Regions from separate parts of the Listeria rocourtiae subsp. hofi genome, predicted to be linked through region 2. Evidence: predicted binding sites of a transcription regulator. Region 2 holds the regulator's gene; each other region holds the start of a gene.
The links. The regulator LexA, encoded in region 2, represses DNA repair genes until DNA is damaged. The targets are predictions, from matches to a motif close to CGAACATATGTTCG.
Positions count from the first base shown of each region.

Region 1 (4,782 bases), on a different contig from region 2:
ACAGTCCTGTAAATATTTCTGATCCCATTCTTCAAATGTTGGCACAATTTTTTGAAACGTCGCATTGCGCCCATCAATTCCCGTCTGATAAATACGAGCAACATCAACATAATTCTCTTTTTTAAAATTTCTGATTTCCCAGTTTTGCATACTATCGAACTCCCATCTTAGATTACAGCATATTATAGCTCTGTTTTTCAGGGTTACGCAAGGAAATTGCTTTTTATAGGAAACAAAAACGCAGCTCCAAATCGGAACTGCGTTTTTGTTGTGTGATTACTTTGCGTACTCAACAGCACGCGTCTCGCGGATAACAGTCACTTTGATGTGACCAGGGTATTCAAGTTCTTCTTCAATCCGCTTTCTAATGTCTCGAGCCAGGCGGTAGGAAGCTAAGTCATCGATAGAATCAGGTTCTACAATGATTCGAACTTCGCGTCCGGCTTGAATAGCGTAAGATTTTTCTACACCATCATAAGACTCGGAAATCTCTTCTAATTTTTCTAGGCGACGAATGTAATTCTCTAATGTTTCACTACGAGCGCCAGGTCTAGCGGCTGATAGGGCATCTGCTGCTGCAACTAGGACAGCAATAACAGATGTTGCCTCTGTGTCACCATGGTGGGACGCAATACTGTTAATAACGATATCGTTTTCCTTGTATTTCGTAGCAAGCTCAACACCAATCTCGACATGGCTTCCTTCAATCTCATGATCGATTGCTTTACCGATATCATGAAGTAGTCCAGCGCGCTTGGCCATCGTTACATCTTCCCCAAGCTCACTAGCCAAAATTCCAGCTAATTTCGCAACTTCTAGGGAATGATTCAAGACATTCTGTCCATAGCTTGTACGGTAGCGCAAACGACCAAGAATCTTGATTAAATCCGGGTGTATGGAGTGAATGCCCACTTCGAATGTTGCTTGTTCTCCAACCTCGCGAATATGTTCGTCAACCTCTTTGCGAGCTTTATCGACCATTTCTTCAATCCGCGCTGGGTGAATTCGTCCATCTTGTACGAGTTTTTCCAAAGCGATTCGCGCGATTTCGCGACGAACAGGATCGAATCCGGAAAGGATAACTGCTTCTGGTGTATCATCAATAATTAAATCAATACCAGTGAGTGTTTCTAGAGTTCGAATATTGCGGCCTTCACGACCAATAATTCGACCTTTCATCTCATCATTCGGTAAAGTTACAACGCTTACTGTCGTTTCAGCAACATGATCTGCAGCTGAACGCTGTATAGCTAGAGAAAGAATATTTTTAGCTTTCTTATCTGCTTCTTCCTTCGCACGAGTTTCAGATTCTTTTACCATCACTGCTGTGTCGTGTGTCAGTTCCTCTTCTACTTGGCTTAAAATAACATTCTTAGCCTCATCTTTGGTAAGGGCAGATATTCTTTCTAACTCTACTTGTTGTTTCTGTGTCATCTCTTCAACTTTGCTTTCTTTTTCTTCAATTTGTTGTTGACGTTTACTGATACTCTCCTCTTTTCTTTCAAGAGTTGCTTCCCTTTTACTTAAAGAAGTATCTTTTCTGTCGAGGTTTTCCTCCCTTTGTAATAAGCGATTTTCTGACTTTTGTAATTCCCCTCTTCGCCCACGAAGTTCATTTTCGATTTCAGTACGTAACTTATGATTCTCTTCTTTTCCTTCAAGTAATGCTTCTTTCTTCAAGGTTTCTGCTTCTTTTTTAGCATCTTCCGTGATTAATTCAGCTGTTCCTCTAACAGCGGCAAGTTTCCGCTCAGAGCTTGATTTATAAATCAGAGAACCAACAACCAGACCGACGATCAAGAAAAGCAAGCTGGAGATGATTGTGATTACGATTTCCATCCTTACACCTCCTTTGCTATTCAATTCTTTTTAATGGTTATGTCGGTTGTCAGAAATGTTCCTGACACGCGTGTATTTTTTCATTTTTAAATGTAAAATATACAATCTAATTCTATCTGTCAATCTGCGTATTGTCAAGAAAAGCGAAAGGTGTAAGCGGGAACATGTTATTGAAATTGTCCGCAATGAATCGAGATACAATCTCCATAAAGAAAAGCCGCCCAGTTGGACGGCTTATAACATTAATCTTCATCAAGTAAGTTGATTTCTTCTGGCAATGTATCCTCTGATATGTTTGGGTTCACATCGATCTCATATTCTTGGCGAACTCGTTTTGAAATTTCATCACGGATTTCTGGATGTTCTTTCAGATATTGCTTCGCGTTCTCACGACCTTGCCCAATACGCTCCTCGTTATAAGAATACCATGAACCGCTCTTATTGATTACATCAATCTCGGATGCCATATCGACAAGTTCACCTTCACGTGAGATACCTTGGCCGTACATCACATCGACCTCAGCTACACGGAACGGTGGAGCTACTTTGTTTTTGACAACTTTGATTTTTGTTTTGTTACCAATAACATCCGTACCCTGTTTTAGTTGCTCTGCACGTCTTACTTCTAAACGAACGGTAGAGTAGAACTTAAGTGCTCGCCCGCCAGGTGTTATTTCGGGATTACCGAACATAACACCAACTTTTTCACGGATTTGGTTAATGAAAATCGCGATTGTTTTTGATTTATTAATGGCACCTGATAATTTACGTAATGCTTGGGACATCAGACGTGCTTGTAAACCAACATGGGAATCGCCCATTTCACCTTCAATTTCAGCACGTGGTACAAGTGCTGCTACGGAGTCGACAACTAGAATATCAACGGCGCCGCTTCGAACTAAAGCTTCTGCGATTTCTAATGCTTGCTCCCCTGTATCTGGTTGTGATAGTAGCAATTCATCAATGTTTACACCAAGGTTTTTTGCATACGCTGGGTCTAGTGCGTGCTCGGCATCGATAAATGCTGCGGTACCACCTTGCGCCTGCACTTCTGCGATGGCATGTAAAGCAACGGTTGTTTTACCAGAGCTTTCTGGTCCATAAACCTCGATGATTCTTCCACGTGGATACCCACCAACTCCAAGTGCAATATCGAGGGCTAATGAGCCACTTGATATCGTGGAAATATTATGGTCGGATTGCTCTCCTAACTTCATAATGGAACCTTTACCGAATTGTTTCTCAATTTGTTTTAACGCCTGATCTAAGGCCGCTTGACGATCACTCACATTATTGCCTCCTAGTCTTTATATACTATCTAATTTTTCATGTAAAAACAGTATTTCCCGTACATCTATTTCCGGCTGTTTTTACTGCCTATAGATACTATACCTTATTTTTTTTAGATATACAAGTAAAAAGCGAATATTTGTTCGTATTTTTTTAGTGTGCGCTATTATGTTCTAGACATCGCTACTATCAATTCCTAACTATGCCTTTATTATAGCCGTTTTACAGGTATTCGTCTAACCTTTTTTTAGTGCTAGATTTGTTATTTTTAATCCCTTATTTTGCTTTTTTGTCGCTTTTCTCATCTAAAAAAGCTTTAATCAGTGCAAAACCTTCTTTTACCGCTCGGCGACGATTATAATTACGGTCACGATTGAAGGTATAACGATAAGCGAGTGTAGGACTACCAACAACACTGAGACCAATCCAAACAGTCCCAACAGGATTTCCTTCGAGTTCACTTGGCCCCGCAGCACCAGTGAAACTAATGCCAATATCTGTTTTGCATAATTTGCGAATATTATCAGCCATTTCAATCGCGCAAGCTTGGCTAACAACACCTTCTTGTTCTATAGTTTCTTTAGATACGTGTAACAATTCGTGCTTCATTTCTGAACTGTAAGTTACCATACCACCTTTAAAAATTTTAGAGATGCCGGTTGTTCCACCTAACTCTGCTTGAAATAAGCCAGCTGTGAGGCTTTCTGCGGCTGATACAGTCATATTAGCATCCATGAGCTGCTGAATTACTAAATCGACAAGTGTGACGTCTCCAGAGCCGTATATGTAAGCTCCATCTCGCTTGATAATCTCTTCTTCCGTATTGGCAATTAGGTGCAATGCTTCTTCTCGTGTTTTGGCAGATGCTGTAAGCCGGATGATAACTTCATTTTCACCTGCATACGTTGCGATGGTTGGATTCGTTTGAGCTGCAATCAGGTCTTTTAAATCGTCCGCTAATTTCGATTCACCAATACCAAAAAAACGTATTATTTTGGATTCTAGTATAATTTCGCGGTCACTATTTTTCAGTAGAAGTGGCTTGGCATATTTTGTGAACATTGGTTGCATTTCGGATGGTGGCCCAGGAAGTAAAAGGTAACTGTGTTTCTTAGATTCAAGTAACATTCCTGCTGCAAAGCCAAAATCATTGGATAGAACATGAGAACCTTCAATAATTTCTGCTTGACGCTTGTTATTTTCAGACATTTTATCTTTTCTTGCTGCAAAAAATTGTTCTATTTTTGCTAGATGATCGTTATCGTAAAGAATGCCTTTTTTCAAGTGACTAGCAAGAATTTGCTTAGTTATATCATCCTCTGTTGGGCCTAAACCGCCTGTGAAAATTAAGATGTCACTCCGATTCTCAGCGATTTCAATAACTTTCTTCAAGCGTTCGGGATTGTCGCCGACGACGGTATGATGATACACATAGATACCACATTCGGCCAGTTCTTTGGATATAAAAGCAGCGTTGGAATTCACGATTTGTCCAAGTAATAGTTCGGTTCCAACTGCAATAATTTCTGCACTACGCATAAAAAACACGCCCTTTCTATTTCTATATATTACAACAACTCATTCCAAAAACAAGAAAAACGACCTGCCACACGATGTGAGAAGTCGTTTTTTGATATTACATGGAACCTTTGA
Region 1 is NZ_CAUYTL010000005.1:14,367-19,148, forward strand. Features, by position in the region: gene R8925_RS04010 (GNAT family N-acetyltransferase) at 1-150, opposite strand, end outside; gene rny (ribonuclease Y) at 277-1,839, opposite strand; gene recA (recombinase RecA) at 2,082-3,128, opposite strand; gene R8925_RS04025 (competence/damage-inducible protein A) at 3,406-4,668, opposite strand; gene pgsA (CDP-diacylglycerol--glycerol-3-phosphate 3-phosphatidyltransferase) at 4,766-4,782, opposite strand, start outside.
Region 1: the regulator LexA is predicted to act here: its motif matches at 3,262-3,275, upstream of recA (recombinase RecA).

Region 2 (4,782 bases):
AAAAATTCTCCGTTCTTACCAGATTTCAAGCGCGAGTGTTCTATATACATGGATTTCCAAGTATACTAGTGGAGAAGTCATACAACTGACGAATCCGAGTAGGGGGAAATCCAACATGTATTATCCAGGCCGAAAAACGACCTTTAAAGAACGTTTAGAAATTGCGCAATTCACCATCGCGAATGACAAAGACTATCCACTCGCTATGGAAACCTATCAGGTTTCCTACAATCAAGTATACAGTTGGGTACAGAAATATCAGGAACTAGGAGAAGAGGCGCTGCAAGATCGCCGTGGTCGTTCCAAACGAAAAGAAGAATTAACAGAAACAGAACGGTTAACACTACGTATCAAAGAATTAGAGGCACAGAACGAACGCTTAGAAATAGAGAACGCCATCGCAAAAAAGTTGCAGGAGATCGAGCAAAGGTACCAAGACTTTCGTTAGTCCGTCAAGAGGATATATACGTTGCCATCACAGCATTAAAAGAGCTATATTCCATCATAAAATTATGTGATGTCGCAAAAATCGCTCGATCATCCTATTATAAATGGTTACGCCGTCAAGCATCTGCAAGTGAACGAGTCAATCAACAGATTGAGGAAAAAATAATCGAAATCGCGGAACAAGTGAATCATATTTATGGCTACCGTCGCATGACCTTAGCGGTGAATCGGGCTTTAAACAGCCAGTATAATTGGAAAAGAATTCGCCGAATCATGCGAATCAATCAACTATACGCTATCATTCGGCGAAAAAAACCAAAGTGGTTTCAATCGACTGCCGAGCATACCGCTAAAAATATGTTACAGCGCAATTTCAAGGCCACACGCCCAAATGAAAAATGGTGTACGGATGTCACGGAACTAAAATATGGAAACGGCACAAAACAATACTTGAGCGCAATCATTGATTTATACGACCGCTCCATTATTTCCTACGTTCTAAGTAACAAAAATGATAATAAGCTAGTTATGGATACCATCAAAAAAGCAATGAAGCAACATCCAAAAGTAAAGCCCATGATTCATAGTGACCGTGGGTTTCAATATACTAGTCGCGCCTATAGGCGCTTGAAAAAGAAATTTCAATTTAGGCTAAGCATGTCACGTGTCGCAAAATGTTTGGATAATCAACCGATAGAAAGTTTCTGGGGAACATTGAAAGCAGAATATTATTATCTTCATTCTTTTGAAACTGAAAAAGAGCTAATCCAAGGGGTTCATAGCTATATCAATTTCTATCAAAATGAGCGCGTGGTCGCTAAATTTAAAGGCCTTACCCCGAGCGAATACCGGAATAAGGCCATCATATAAAAACTATTTCATTTGTTTTTTAACCTGTCTACTTGACAGGGAGCAGTTCATCTCCCCCATTTTCTTCATAGTTTTTTTCTCTCATCACGTATACGTTTTATCTTATCAGGCGTAACGTCATCGCCATTTGGATCAATAAAAGTAGTATGTTCAATCGTACTTCGCACTTGATTACGGAATGATTTAATATATTCTTGACGCAAAACTTCTTGTTCTAATTTCTCATCCACGGTTATTGTGCCTGCTTTTTTCTTATGCGATAATTCATTAATACGGTCTATTTTAGCCTTTTCTAACATTATTCTCCTCCTCAAACGATATTATTCAGATAATCCAGTCTCTCCATTTTGAGATAAGTCCGATGTACATTGTGAACATTTCCTAGCCTTCTCTGGGATAGCTGACAAACAATAAGGGCATTCTTTCGTAGCAGGTTTCTTTGGTTCTAGCGGTATGTACTTAGTCACCATCTTAATAATTAGAAACACCGAGAAAGCAATAATAAAAAAACTAATAATATTATTGATAAATAACCCGTAATTAATCGTTGGGGCTCCTGCTGCTTGAGCGGCTTTTAAAGTATCATAATGCACTCCATTTAAACTGACAAACAAGTTAGCAAAATCAACATTCCCAATTAGCAAGCCTAGTGGAGGCATAATAATATCATTCACAAGCGAGTTAACAACACTTGTAAATGCAGCACCAATGACAATCCCAATTGCCATTCCTAATGCATTACCTTTCGAAATAAATGCTTTAAAATCTTTCAACATCGAAAAACCTCTTTCATTATTAATCAACGCCTATTCTACAATAAAACGAGAGATTTTTAAAGTATTGTGTTCTATTATTCATTCGCTAACTGAATAGAACGATCTATATTCTCAGCACCTTTTTTTATTGGAATCGTAATTGTCTCACCAGCAATCAGCTTCCCATTTATAATTTGATTCTCTTTCTCGACCCACGATACAAAATCCTGCTTACTCATCTTGTAGTCACCGGCATACTCATCTGCAAGACTCCAAATAGAATCCCCACTTGCAACGCTCACCTCATTGTATTCTGAACTCGCTTGATTCACTGTCACGACCATTAACACTAATCCCAAAACAAAACATGTAATAATAAATATAATTGCAATATAATATCGATCCCAAATAGTTTTCAAAGTCATCTTTATCCCTCCCGAAGAATATATGTTCGCTTTTTTATTATTATAGAACACTCGTTCTGATGTGTCAATAAAAAAACGAACAATTGTTTGCATATCTAAAAAATCTTTGATATACTGGGTTTAATAAAGAAGTAATGAAAGAGTGAACGGGGTGAAACAAATGAAACTATCAAAACGACAACAAGATATTTATGACTTCATCAAGTCTGAAGTAAAAGATAAGGGATATCCACCTTCCGTGCGTGAAATCGGTGAAGCAGTTGGTTTAGCCTCTAGCTCTACAGTCCATGGACACCTAGCACGACTCGAAGGAAAAGGACTCATTCGCAGAGACCCTACAAAACCCAGAGCCATCGAAATCCTATCGTTAGAAGACGAGATGGTAGCTCCAAACGTTATCAACATTCCAATTATCGGTAAAGTAACTGCCGGTGTTCCAATTACAGCCGTTGAGAACATCGATGAATATTTTCCTTTACCTGAATATATGGCCAATGGAGAAACAGAGATTTTCATGTTAGAAATTGATGGCGAAAGTATGATTAATGCTGGTATTTTGAACGGCGACAAAGTGATTGTAAGACAACAAAATTCCGCTAATAACGGAGATATCGTTGTAGCGATGACAGATGATAATGAAGCTACTTGTAAAAGATTTTTTAGAGAAGCTAGCCATTTCCGTCTGCAACCAGAAAACGATGCTTTAGAACCTATCCGCCTAAGAAATGTTTCTATTTTAGGCAAAGTTATTGGCTTGTATCGTGATATTCGTTAGCCATAGAAAGTGGCTGAAACAAGGATTTCAAAAATAAAATAAGCAGGAATCTTGTATATGCCATCTTCATAAATGGCTCTATACAAGATTCCTGCTTTTCTATATCTTACAGAATTGTAGTCTCTTTTTTGGAATGGCGATATTTAGTATATTTCCATGTACTGATCTCGTTCCCATTGGTGAACTGCGGTTCTAAACATGTCGCATTCGATTGTTTTCGCTTCTACGAAATGCTCCAAAATATGCTCACCCAGGCCATCGACAATAATATCATCATTTGTCAGTTCTTTCAGTGCAAGCGCTAAGCTTTCCGGAAGATCGTAAATACCATGTGCATGACGCTCCTCTTCATTCATGCCATAAATATTGCGATCCACTGGTTTTGGTGGCGTTAACTCATTCTTGATGCCATCTAGTCCGGCGCGAAGTAGCACAGCCATTGCTAAGTATGGGTTTGCCGCTGGATCAACGCTACGCAGTTCCAACCGCGTACTCAAGCCACGAGAGCTTGGAACTCGAACAAGCGGGCTACGATTTTTACCAGACCAAGCAATGTAGCATGGCGCCTCGTATCCAGGGACTAGGCGCTTATAAGAATTCACAGTCGGATTGGTTACCGCTGTATAGCCTTTTGCGTGTTTTATCATACCAGCTAAGAAGTGATATGCCGTCTGACTCAGTTGCTCCTCGCCATCTGCATCAAAGAACGCATTCCCATCTTTATTAAATAACGACATATTGAAATGCATCCCCGACCCATTCACACCAAATAACGGTTTTGGCATAAACGTTGCGTGCAAGCCATGTTTACGAGCAATTGTTTTTACGACTAATTTGAATGTTTGGATATTATCACACGCTGTGACCGCATCCTCGTATTTGAAATCAATTTCATGCTGACCAGGTGCTACTTCGTGGTGACTAGCTTCAATTTCAAAGCCCATCTCTTCCAACTCCAAAACAATATCGCGACGACAATTTTCACCTAAATCGGTTGGCGCTAAATCAAAGTATCCTGCATTATCGTTTAATTCTAGTGTAGGCTTTCCTTTTTCATCTAGTTTGAAAAGGAAAAATTCGGGTTCTGGTCCTAAGTTAAAATCTGTAAATCCTAAATCATGCATTTCGGCTAATACACGTTTTAAGTTAGCACGAGGATCCCCCGCAAAAATTGTTCCATCCGGATTATAAATATCGCAAATCAATCTAGCAACTTTCCCTTTTTCAGCTGTCCAAGGAAAGACAACCCACGTATCAAGATCCGGAAATAAATACATATCAGACTCTTCAATGCGCACAAAACCTTCAATAGAGGAGCCATCAAACATCATTTTATTATCCAAAGCTTTGGCTAACTGGCTTACCGGAATTTCCACGTTCTTAATGATTCCTAGGATATCCGTGAATTGCAAGCGGATGAATTTCACATTTTGTTCGTCTGCGAAGCGAAAAATATCTTCTTTAGTATACGATGTCATAATTAAATCCTCCCAATAATTGATATTATATA
Region 2 is NZ_CAUYTL010000022.1:326-5,107, forward strand. Features, by position in the region: gene R8925_RS10085 (helix-turn-helix domain-containing protein) at 1-448, shown strand, start outside; gene R8925_RS10090 (IS3 family transposase) at 358-1,317, shown strand; gene R8925_RS10095 (DUF896 domain-containing protein) at 1,383-1,616, opposite strand; gene mscL (large conductance mechanosensitive channel protein MscL) at 1,638-2,093, opposite strand; gene yneA (cell division suppressor protein YneA) at 2,168-2,497, opposite strand; gene lexA (transcriptional repressor LexA) at 2,658-3,272, shown strand; gene glnA (type I glutamate--ammonia ligase) at 3,416-4,750, opposite strand.

Region 3 (4,782 bases), on a different contig from region 2:
AACGGCATTTCTCACATGCTACCATTTGTCGTAGGTGGCGGTATTCTGCTAGCCTTTTCGTTCTTGTTAGAACAGTATTTCCCTAGTGCGAAAGGCTTTACTGATATGTTAGGCGCGATTAGTGGTGGGGAAACAGGCGCGTTTATGTTCCTTATTCCGATTCTTTCAGGCTTCATCGCGATGAGCATTGCTGATCGTCCCGGTTTAATGCCGGGTATGGTAGGTGGTTTATTGGCGGCAACTTCAAATGCAGGGTTTTTAGGTGGGCTACTTGCTGGTTTTCTAGCGGGTTATGTTGTTGTTGGGTTAAAAATACTCTTTTCTAAGATGCCTAAGACTCTGGAAGGTTTGAAGCCTATTTTAATTTATCCCGTGCTTGGATTACTTATCACTGGTGGATTAATGTACTTTATTTTCGATCCTATTTTTGCTACAATTAATGAGTTTTTAGTGGAGCAATTGCAGTCTTTAGGAACAGCAAATGCTGTTATTTTAGGAACAGTATTAGGTGGTATGATGGCAATTGATATGGGGGGGCCGTTTAATAAGGCGGCTTATACATTTGCAATTGGTGTATTCACAACTACTGGGAACACTGATGGTGCGTTTATGGCGGCTGTAATGGCTGGCGGTATGGTACCACCACTTGCAATTGCAATGGCTACAACGCTATTCAAAAATAAATTCACATCCGATGAGCGTCAGGCGGGCTTAACAAATTATGTGTTAGGACTATCATTCATCACGGAAGGTGCTATTCCTTTTGCAGCAGCAGATCCACTGCGTGTTATTACATCATGTGTTCTAGGTTCTGCAATTGCGGGAGGGTTAACACAGTTTTGGCAAATTAATGTTCCTGCGCCTCATGGTGGGATTTTTGTTGCAGGATTAGCGAACCATCCGGTGTTATTCTTACTCTCAATCCTTATAGGTACTGTAATTTCAGGCTTGATATACGGTTTTTGGAAGAAAGCGAAATAATAGAGAGGCTGCTCTAGTGATAGGGCAGTTTTTTCTTTCTGTGTGCAAATTGTCGAAATAACACCTGTTCATTGCTATAATAAGAATATAGGAAGGGGTGGGGATATGGATTTTGGAGAAAAATTAATATCACTTCGAAAGAAACATCGCTTGACGCAAAAGCAGTTGGCAGAGAGAATTGGTGTAACGTCATCTACCATTAGCAAGTACGAGAATGATAATCATCGACCACCTATATTTATTCTTGCTAAGTTGGCAGACGAGCTAGGAACAACGACGGATTTCTTATTGGATGATGTTGCTGGGCTTAGAGAAAAAAATTCAGTAAATGCGTTTCCGTTGATTGGAAATCCTGAACTGGAGAAATGGTATTTAGAGTTACCTTACTCCTATTCAGAAGAAGAGTTAGTACTTTTAAAACGAATTTCTGAGGCTTTAGGAAATCGAAATATTTAATTTTAGGCAGTCACAAACCGGAAAAAAGTGACTGCCTTATTGTTATTATTCTTCTTTGTTTTTCTTATTCTTTTTTTGTTGTGGCAACTCTGAATAGCTAAAGTCAACAAAATTGTCATTGATATCGCTTACTTCTTCGATATTATAAGGCTCTCTATTCTCTGCTGCTAAAGATACCGGTGGAAATAAGAGATTGGAATAAGGATATTCTGTTTCTACTGTTCGCATTTTTTGGGAAAATTTCATGTGTAGCATAGATACTCTAGCCATTTGATTGTTGAATGTAGCAAAAGAGACAGATATTTTTATTTTTTGTTTATTATTAAATCTAATAGTGGTGCAATTATAATTAGAGTCATAGTACTCTGAAATGTGCTGTGGAAAAATCCAAATGCAGTCATCTCTACCAGCTGAAGTTGTCGGGAATGCGTAGGTGAAGCTGACGGGATCAATCATAATCGGCGGCTTGTGTGTGACGCCTGTTAAGAAACGCGTTCCTTCTCTACGACCTTCATAACTAGAGCCAAAATATTGACAGCTTGTTTTAATTAGAAATAATGGGGTAAAACTAGATATACGATGATCGTTTAATTCAAAGACTTCTGATTGGACTCCTGATTTTGTTTTTAAAGGCAGGATAATCATGGTATGCGGGTTAACCTCGTACACTGGTTTTTTCATCTTCTTCGACATAATGCCACTCCTTTTGATGTATTTAAGTAGTGTAAATGCACCAAGTTTATGAAATGTCCGGTTTGTTTTTGAAAAAATTTTAGTACACCTACTTTGAAACTATCTGTCTATGGTTCACCTAAATTGCTAGCTTGAGTATAGCACAGCTAATTCTCGAAGTCACTATTTTTTCTAAAAATTCTATTTTTATAAAGAATATGACTTTTAAACCCCTTATTTTCACTTTTTGCCGGATAATAAAAAATTAAGAAGGAGTGATCAGTCATGGAAATGCGAGATTTTTCAAGTTCATTAGTTAATCAAGTTGGAGCTCTAAAAGGAGAAAAAGAGTTAGTGAATACATTTATTGAGTGCTACATGACAATGCTCCTTGACGAACACCGATTGCAACAATTGAAAGACGAGATTGATATTGCTTTAGATAATAACGATAAAGAGAACTTCTATCTTTTGACAGAGAAGCTGAATAACATGCAGCAGGAAGTGCTGACTTTCTAAATAAAGTAGTGACTAGAGTCAAATTGGCTCTAGTCAGCGTGTCGACAAACGCTCATTTTCGTTGTTAAAAACTCCGTTCCAGTACTCACGTACTCCAGTACGCTCCGCGCTGGTACTCGCTTTTGCCTAGAACCTAAGCATTTGTCGACACGCTGAGGTTTTGCGGAAAATCATGTGAGATAGTTTTTCTACAGACTGACTAGAGTCAAATTGGCTCTAGTTTTTTCATGGTTGTGATTGTTGAAAAACGATTAAAGTGATAGACTGGCAGTAGGATTCAAAAATAAGGCTGGTTTAGTTATGTAAAATATGTTATGATAAAAACAAACGTATGTTCGGTGGTGTTGAAATGAGTTTACAATTTATTATAGGGCGCGCGGGTACTGGGAAAACGACGCTAATAATGGATAAATTAGAGGAACGGATGAATAGTACCACGGAGAAGCAATCCTGTATTTTTTTAGTTCCGGATCAAATGACATTACAAATGGAAACCGTGTTTTTGGAGCGTGAAGGGGTTACTGGTTTATTAGATACGCAGATTTTTAGCTTCAGCCGCTTAGCTTGGCGTGTTTTACAGGAAAGTGGTGGATTGGCGAGAACTTTTTTGACAGATTCTGGGTTAGAGATGGTAATTAGGAAAATTATGCTTGAGAAACAAGAGGAGTTACATTTATTCGGACGTAGCGCTTCTAAAAAAGGGTTTATTAAAGAGTTGGAGCAAATTTTTAAAGAAATGAAACAATATTGCGTTGAGCAAGAACAATTGCAGCACTTTGATGGTCAGATTAAAGCTGATTTGAGTAATAAAATGGCGGATATAGCTGTGCTTTATGATGCGTATGAACAAGTGCTAGCTGGAAAATATTTGGAAAACGAGGATTACTTAAAGTTACTTGCAGAGGCTATTTCAGAGAATTCATTTTTAGCACAAAGTGAAATTTTTATTGATGGATTTTATGAGTTTTCGCCGCAAGAATATTTAGTTTTAGGGGAGTTATTGGCCTCGTGTAAAAATGTGACGATTGCTCTAACTTTGGATGAAGATTATGGTGTTGATAGCTTGGAAGCGTATGACTTATTTCAATTGACTGGAACGACATATGCTAAGTTGAAAGAAATGGCGCAAAATAGGGGTTGTGATGTGATGCCTGACATTATTATGAACAACAACAGACGCTTTCAAAATGATGATTTAGCTTATCTACAGGAAAATTGGACGAAGCTATCGGTAGCTAAATTTGATGGTGAAGCAGTTGGTATTCATATAGATGAGGCGAATAATCGTCGTGCTGAAATGGAAGGGGTTGCGAGGCGTGTTAGGGAGTTAGCATCAAAAGGATATCGTTATCGGGATATGGCTATTCTACTGCGGAATGCAGACAGCTATGAAACGATTTTGAAGGCTTCTCTGGATGCGAATGATATTCCCTATTTTATCGATAAAAAACGAACAATGGCTAACCATCCTATGATAGAATTTCTTCGTTCTAGTTTAGATGTTCTTCGTACTAACTGGCAATATGAAGCTGTTTTTCAGGCTGTTCGCACAGAGTTCCTCTTCCCATTGGATATAAGTAGTAGCGCTTATCGGGGAAAAGTTGATATTTTTGAGAACTATATATTGGAGAATGGTATTTATAATAAGCGCAGGTGGATGGAAAAGCGTCCTTGGACTTATCGGAAAATTCGTGGGTTAGATTTGAATCACGGTGTACAAACAGATGATGAAAAAGCGAAAGAGATAATAATCAATGAAGTAAGAGAGCAAATAAAGGCCCCCTTAATGAACTTAGAGAAAAGATTGAAAGATGCTAATACAGGTATAGAGCAAGCGGGAGCATTATTTGAATTTATGTTAGATGCACAAGTAGATACTAGGTTGGATATGTGGCGTAAACGAGCAGAGGAAATGAATGAGCTCGAATTAGCTAAAGAGCATGAGCAGGCATGGAAATCTGTTGTGGCTTTGTTGGATGAGTTTGTTGAGGTCATGGGGGACGAGCGGCTTTCGTTTGACGTATTTTTTGACATAATAAATACGGGGCTGGATGCTCTGGATTTTGCTTTGCTACCACCGTCGCTAGATCAGTTAATTGTCGCAGATATGGATAGCTCTAGGTTGCTGAATAGGAAGGCTGTTTTTATTGTGGG
Region 3 is NZ_CAUYTL010000039.1:4,209-8,990, forward strand. Features, by position in the region: gene R8925_RS13690 (PTS fructose transporter subunit IIABC) at 1-981, shown strand, start outside; gene R8925_RS13695 (helix-turn-helix domain-containing protein) at 1,087-1,437, shown strand; gene R8925_RS13700 (competence protein ComK) at 1,483-2,133, opposite strand; gene R8925_RS13705 (IDEAL domain-containing protein) at 2,395-2,628, shown strand; gene addB (helicase-exonuclease AddAB subunit AddB) at 2,978-4,782, shown strand, end outside.
Region 3: the regulator LexA is predicted to act here: its motif matches at 2,953-2,966, upstream of addB (helicase-exonuclease AddAB subunit AddB).

Region 4 (4,782 bases), on a different contig from region 2:
TTTGTTTCGCGTGTCATTCCAAAATCATTTTTATATTCAAAGTAGAATTCTTTTCCATTGGAGCCATTCAGAATGATATCTAAATGTTCTTTTGGTAGTTTCTCTAACGGTGTGTCCATATCAATCCCGAACTCTTTGCATGCTGCTGCCAACATTTTTGGATAGTATTGAGAGCTGATTGGCTTCCATGGAATAATTGCTCCATCATTTAGTGATAAGCTCATATCTGGAATTACTGTATCAATGTCTACTTCTAGCTTCGTTCCAAGTCCATCACAAGTGGGACAAGCGCCAAATGGGCTGTTAAAGGAGAACATCCTAGGTTCCAATTCGCCCACAGAAAAGCCACAATAAGGGCAAGCATAATGTTCACTAAACAACAGTTCTTTATCACCAATGACATCAACAACCGCGTATCCCTCTGCTAATCTTAGTGCAGACTCAATAGAATCAAATAAACGAGAAGTTACACCTTCTTTTACGACAATGCGGTCAATAACAATATCAATGGAATGCTTTTTGTTCTTCTCAAGCTCAATTTCGTCTCCGATATCATACATGTCTCCATCGATTCGTACGCGGACATATCCTTCTTTTTTGATGCCTTCTAGCGTTTTTTTATGCGCTCCTTTTTTGCCAGATACAATTGGGGCTAAAATTTGGATTCGTGTCTTCTCAGGAAGCTCTAACACACGATCGACCATCTGTTCAATCGTTTGCGATGTAATTTCGATTCCGTGGTTTGGACAGACAGGATGCCCTACACGTGCATACATTAAGCGTAGATAGTCATGAATCTCCGTGACAGTACCTACTGTAGATCGCGGATTACGGCTCGTCGTTTTTTGGTCAATAGAAATGGCGGGTGATAAGCCTTCAATCAAATCCACATCTGGTTTATCCATTTGTCCTAAAAATTGGCGAGCATAAGAAGATAACGATTCTACATAGCGTCGTTGTCCTTCTGCATATATCGTATCAAAAGCTAACGACGATTTTCCTGATCCAGATAAGCCAGTCATAACAACAAGTTTATCCCGCGGAATTTCGACATCAATATTCTTTAAATTGTTGGCTCTAGCGCCTTGTATCACAATTTTATCTTTTTCCAACTCTAATCATCCTTCCGCTTTTAGCTCAAGTAAGGTATCACGAAGTTGCGCCGCACGCTCAAAGTCAAGCGCTTTTGCTGCATCTTTCATTTCATGCTCTAATTCCTCAATAAATGCCATGCGTTCTTTCTTGTTCATCTTACTCAGATCTTTCAGATGCTCTGCTTCACGTTCTTCGGCAGCGGTTGTTGCGGCAATGACGCCACGAACATCTTTAATGATTGTTTGCGGTGTTATGCCGTGTTCTAAATTATATGCCTCTTGAATTTCACGACGACGCGCTGTCTCGCTAATCGCGAACTTCATAGAATCCGTCATCTTATCAGCATACATAATTACTTTACCGTTCTGATTACGCGCAGCACGACCAATAGTTTGTACGAGCGATCGCTCAGAACGTAAGAAACCTTCTTTATCCGCATCAAGAATCGTAACTAGTGAGACCTCTGGAATATCGATTCCTTCACGAAGCAAGTTAATTCCTACTAAAACATCGTAAACACCTAGTCTCAAATCTCGTATAATTTCGATTCGCTCCAACGTCTTTACCTCAGAATGTAGATATTGGACTTTAATCCCCGCTTCTTTCAAGTAATCAGTCAAGTCCTCAGACATTTTCTTTGTCAACGTTGTAATCAGCACACGTTCTTTCTTCTCAATACGTTCATTTATCTCATCCATTAAGTCATCAATTTGTCCCTCAATCGGTCTAATTTCAATAATAGGATCGAGCAAACCAGTCGGACGAATAATTTGCTGAATAACTTCTGGATTTAATGCCAACTCGTATGGCCCTGGTGTCGCCGAAATATACATGATTTGATTTACGTGCTCCTCAAATTCCTCCAAGCGTAACGGACGATTATCCAAAGCAGACGGCAATCTAAACCCGTGGTCTACTAGCATTTGTTTACGCGCCTGGTCTCCATTATACATCCCTCGAATTTGTGGCATCGTTACATGTGATTCATCGATGACAATTTGAAAATCATCGGGGAAAAAATCCAATAATGTATACGGTGTAGAACCTGCTTCTCGCATAGCCAAGTGACGTGAATAGTTCTCAACACCTGAGCAATAACCCATCTCTTCCATCATTTCAATATCATAATTTGTACGTTGCTCCAAGCGTTGCGCTTCAAGTAGTTTATTATCCGCACGCAAAACTTTCAAGCGGTCCTCTAACTCTGCCTTGATGTTCACTATCGCTTTCTTCATAATATCTGGACGTGTTACAAAGTGAGAGGCTGGAAAAATAGAGACATGTTCCCGTTCGCCAATAATTTCACCAGTCAGTGCGTCCACTTCGCGAATTCGTTCAATTTCATCTCCAAAAAACTCCACTCGCATACAGTGCTCATCACGTGATGCCGGAAAAATTTCCACAACATCTCCACGGACACGAAAACGACCGCGCTGGAAATCGATATCATTGCGATCGTACTGTATTTCTACTAAATCCCGTAATAATTGATCACGACTAATCTCCATTCCCGGCCTTAATGAAACGAGCATTGCGCCATATTCCTCTGGCGAACCTAAACCATAAATACAAGAAACACTAGCTATAATAATAACGTCGCGTCTTTCAAATAATGATGCCGTAGCCGAATGTCGTAGTTTATCAATCTCGTCATTTACGCTAGAATCCTTTTCTATAAACGTATCTGTTTGTGGGACGTATGCCTCTGGTTGGTAATAATCATAATAACTTACAAAGTATTCTACGGCGTTATTCGGGAAAAATTCTTTAAATTCACTATATAATTGCCCCGCTAAAGTCTTGTTATGTGCGATGACAAGCGTTGGTTTATTGACTTCTTGGATAACGTTTGAAACTGTAAATGTCTTACCAGTACCAGTTGCTCCAAGTAAAGTTTGATGTTTAGTGCCATTTTTGAGACCTGCCACTAATTTCTCAATGGCTTTCGGCTGATCTCCTTGTGGCGTATATTTCGAAACTAGCTGAAATGTATCTTTCACCCTCTTTTCCTCCTCCGACACAAGTCTGTTGCGTACCTCAAATAATCGGCTATGCGCTTGAACATGGCGAACTATTCATTCATCAGTTCTTCCGTACCCGTACTTTCGGCTCCCACTAAACTATGGAGATCCAAACGCTTCCGCTCGATTTATATAAAGTCAAACTTAGCCCCTATCCAGTAAGACTCGCAGACTCATCACTTGTATTCATTCTAACATAATTAGTCTAAATCCGCCAGCAAAAAGCGAACATATTTTCGCATTCGTTTAAACATAAAAAGGCTTCGCAATTAAGCAAAGCCTTCAGACTATAGAAAAACTACCTCACATGATTTTCCGCAAAACCTCAGCGTTCGATTTCTATACTTCTTTGTCTGCTTCACGCAATCTGCCGAGCATTCGCGTGGCCAAAAAGAAGCCTATTGTCATCGAAATTGCATCTAAACTAATAAGCCACCATGTATTTGTAAAGCCCATTCGCGCGGAAACAGTTATTAAAATCAGAGTAAGCCCTAAACCTACAAAACGTTGATATGTTATTCGAGACAATATAATAACCAAGAGTCCTGGAAAAAATAACGCCGAAATTAACTGATCCCACACAGGCTTCGCTCTCCCTTTTTAGCTATCTGATTTTAAAACACGCGCTTTGATTTCATCTGTTAAAGCTGGTAAATCCGTTTTCTCGATATTTTTTTCGGCTAGTAAATCAGGCAAAATTTCACGTAAGAAATACTGTACACAAGCCATTTCACGGAATTGATAAATTGTTTCTAATGCCTCGCTATATATTTTTGTGAATGTTGGTTCTGGATTGCCTTTTTGGATTTCACCAAATGATTCATAGAGTAGGTCTACTTTATCTGCTACCGCCAAAATTTGGCCTTCTAATGTGTCATCTTTACCTTCTTTGAGTAAAACATGATAAATAGCTTGAAATTCAGCGGGTATCTCGTTGTTAATAAAATTCCGTGTCATCGTTTCTTCTACTTCTGACAACATTTCGCGAAGTTCTGCGGTCGCGTATTTAACTGGTGTTTTGATATCACCAATGAACAGTTCTGGATAATCGTGATTGAGCGCTTTTTCGTATAGTGCACGCCAATTAACAGTTTGACCAGCTTGTTCCTCTACATTGCCTAAAAATTGTGCCACTTGGGTTACTTTGAATGAATGCTCAGCAACCGAATGTTCTTGGTATTTGAACTTACCTGGACAACGGTAAATGTTTTCTAGATCCGATAAACTGCGAAAATATTGATGAATCCCCATTTTATATCAACTCCTCATTGTTCTTCTTGTTTTTTATTATCTGGATGCGTATTTTCTACTTCACGCATAATTAAAGCAGAGCTAAATCCAAGTAAAGCGATAATTGCTGCCGAATATTGTCTGAAATTGTCTGCTGCAAAAATATAGATAAGACCCATGAAAATTAATGTCGTCAATATACCCCATGTAAATAGCTTATGGCCCCGCGTCACTCCGACTTTCATAACAGAGTATATGCCAATGTAACACACTGCTTGAATCAGAATAAATTGGACGATTGAAATAATGATGACCGATGTTAAATCATCGTTGAACATGATTGCTGTAACTGAGATTGTGAGTAAGAGAATGATGCCCAGAACAACAATTATTTTTTTACTGGTAGGTAGCTGTTTCATATTCTTCCCCCAAATGG
Region 4 is NZ_CAUYTL010000009.1:67,572-72,353, reverse strand. Features, by position in the region: gene uvrA (excinuclease ABC subunit UvrA) at 1-1,112, opposite strand, end outside; gene uvrB (excinuclease ABC subunit UvrB) at 1,119-3,095, opposite strand; gene R8925_RS06175 (CsbA family protein) at 3,456-3,698, opposite strand; gene R8925_RS06170 (HD domain-containing protein) at 3,717-4,367, opposite strand; gene R8925_RS06165 (hypothetical protein) at 4,382-4,765, opposite strand.
Region 4: the regulator LexA is predicted to act here: its motif matches at 3,342-3,355, upstream of uvrB (excinuclease ABC subunit UvrB).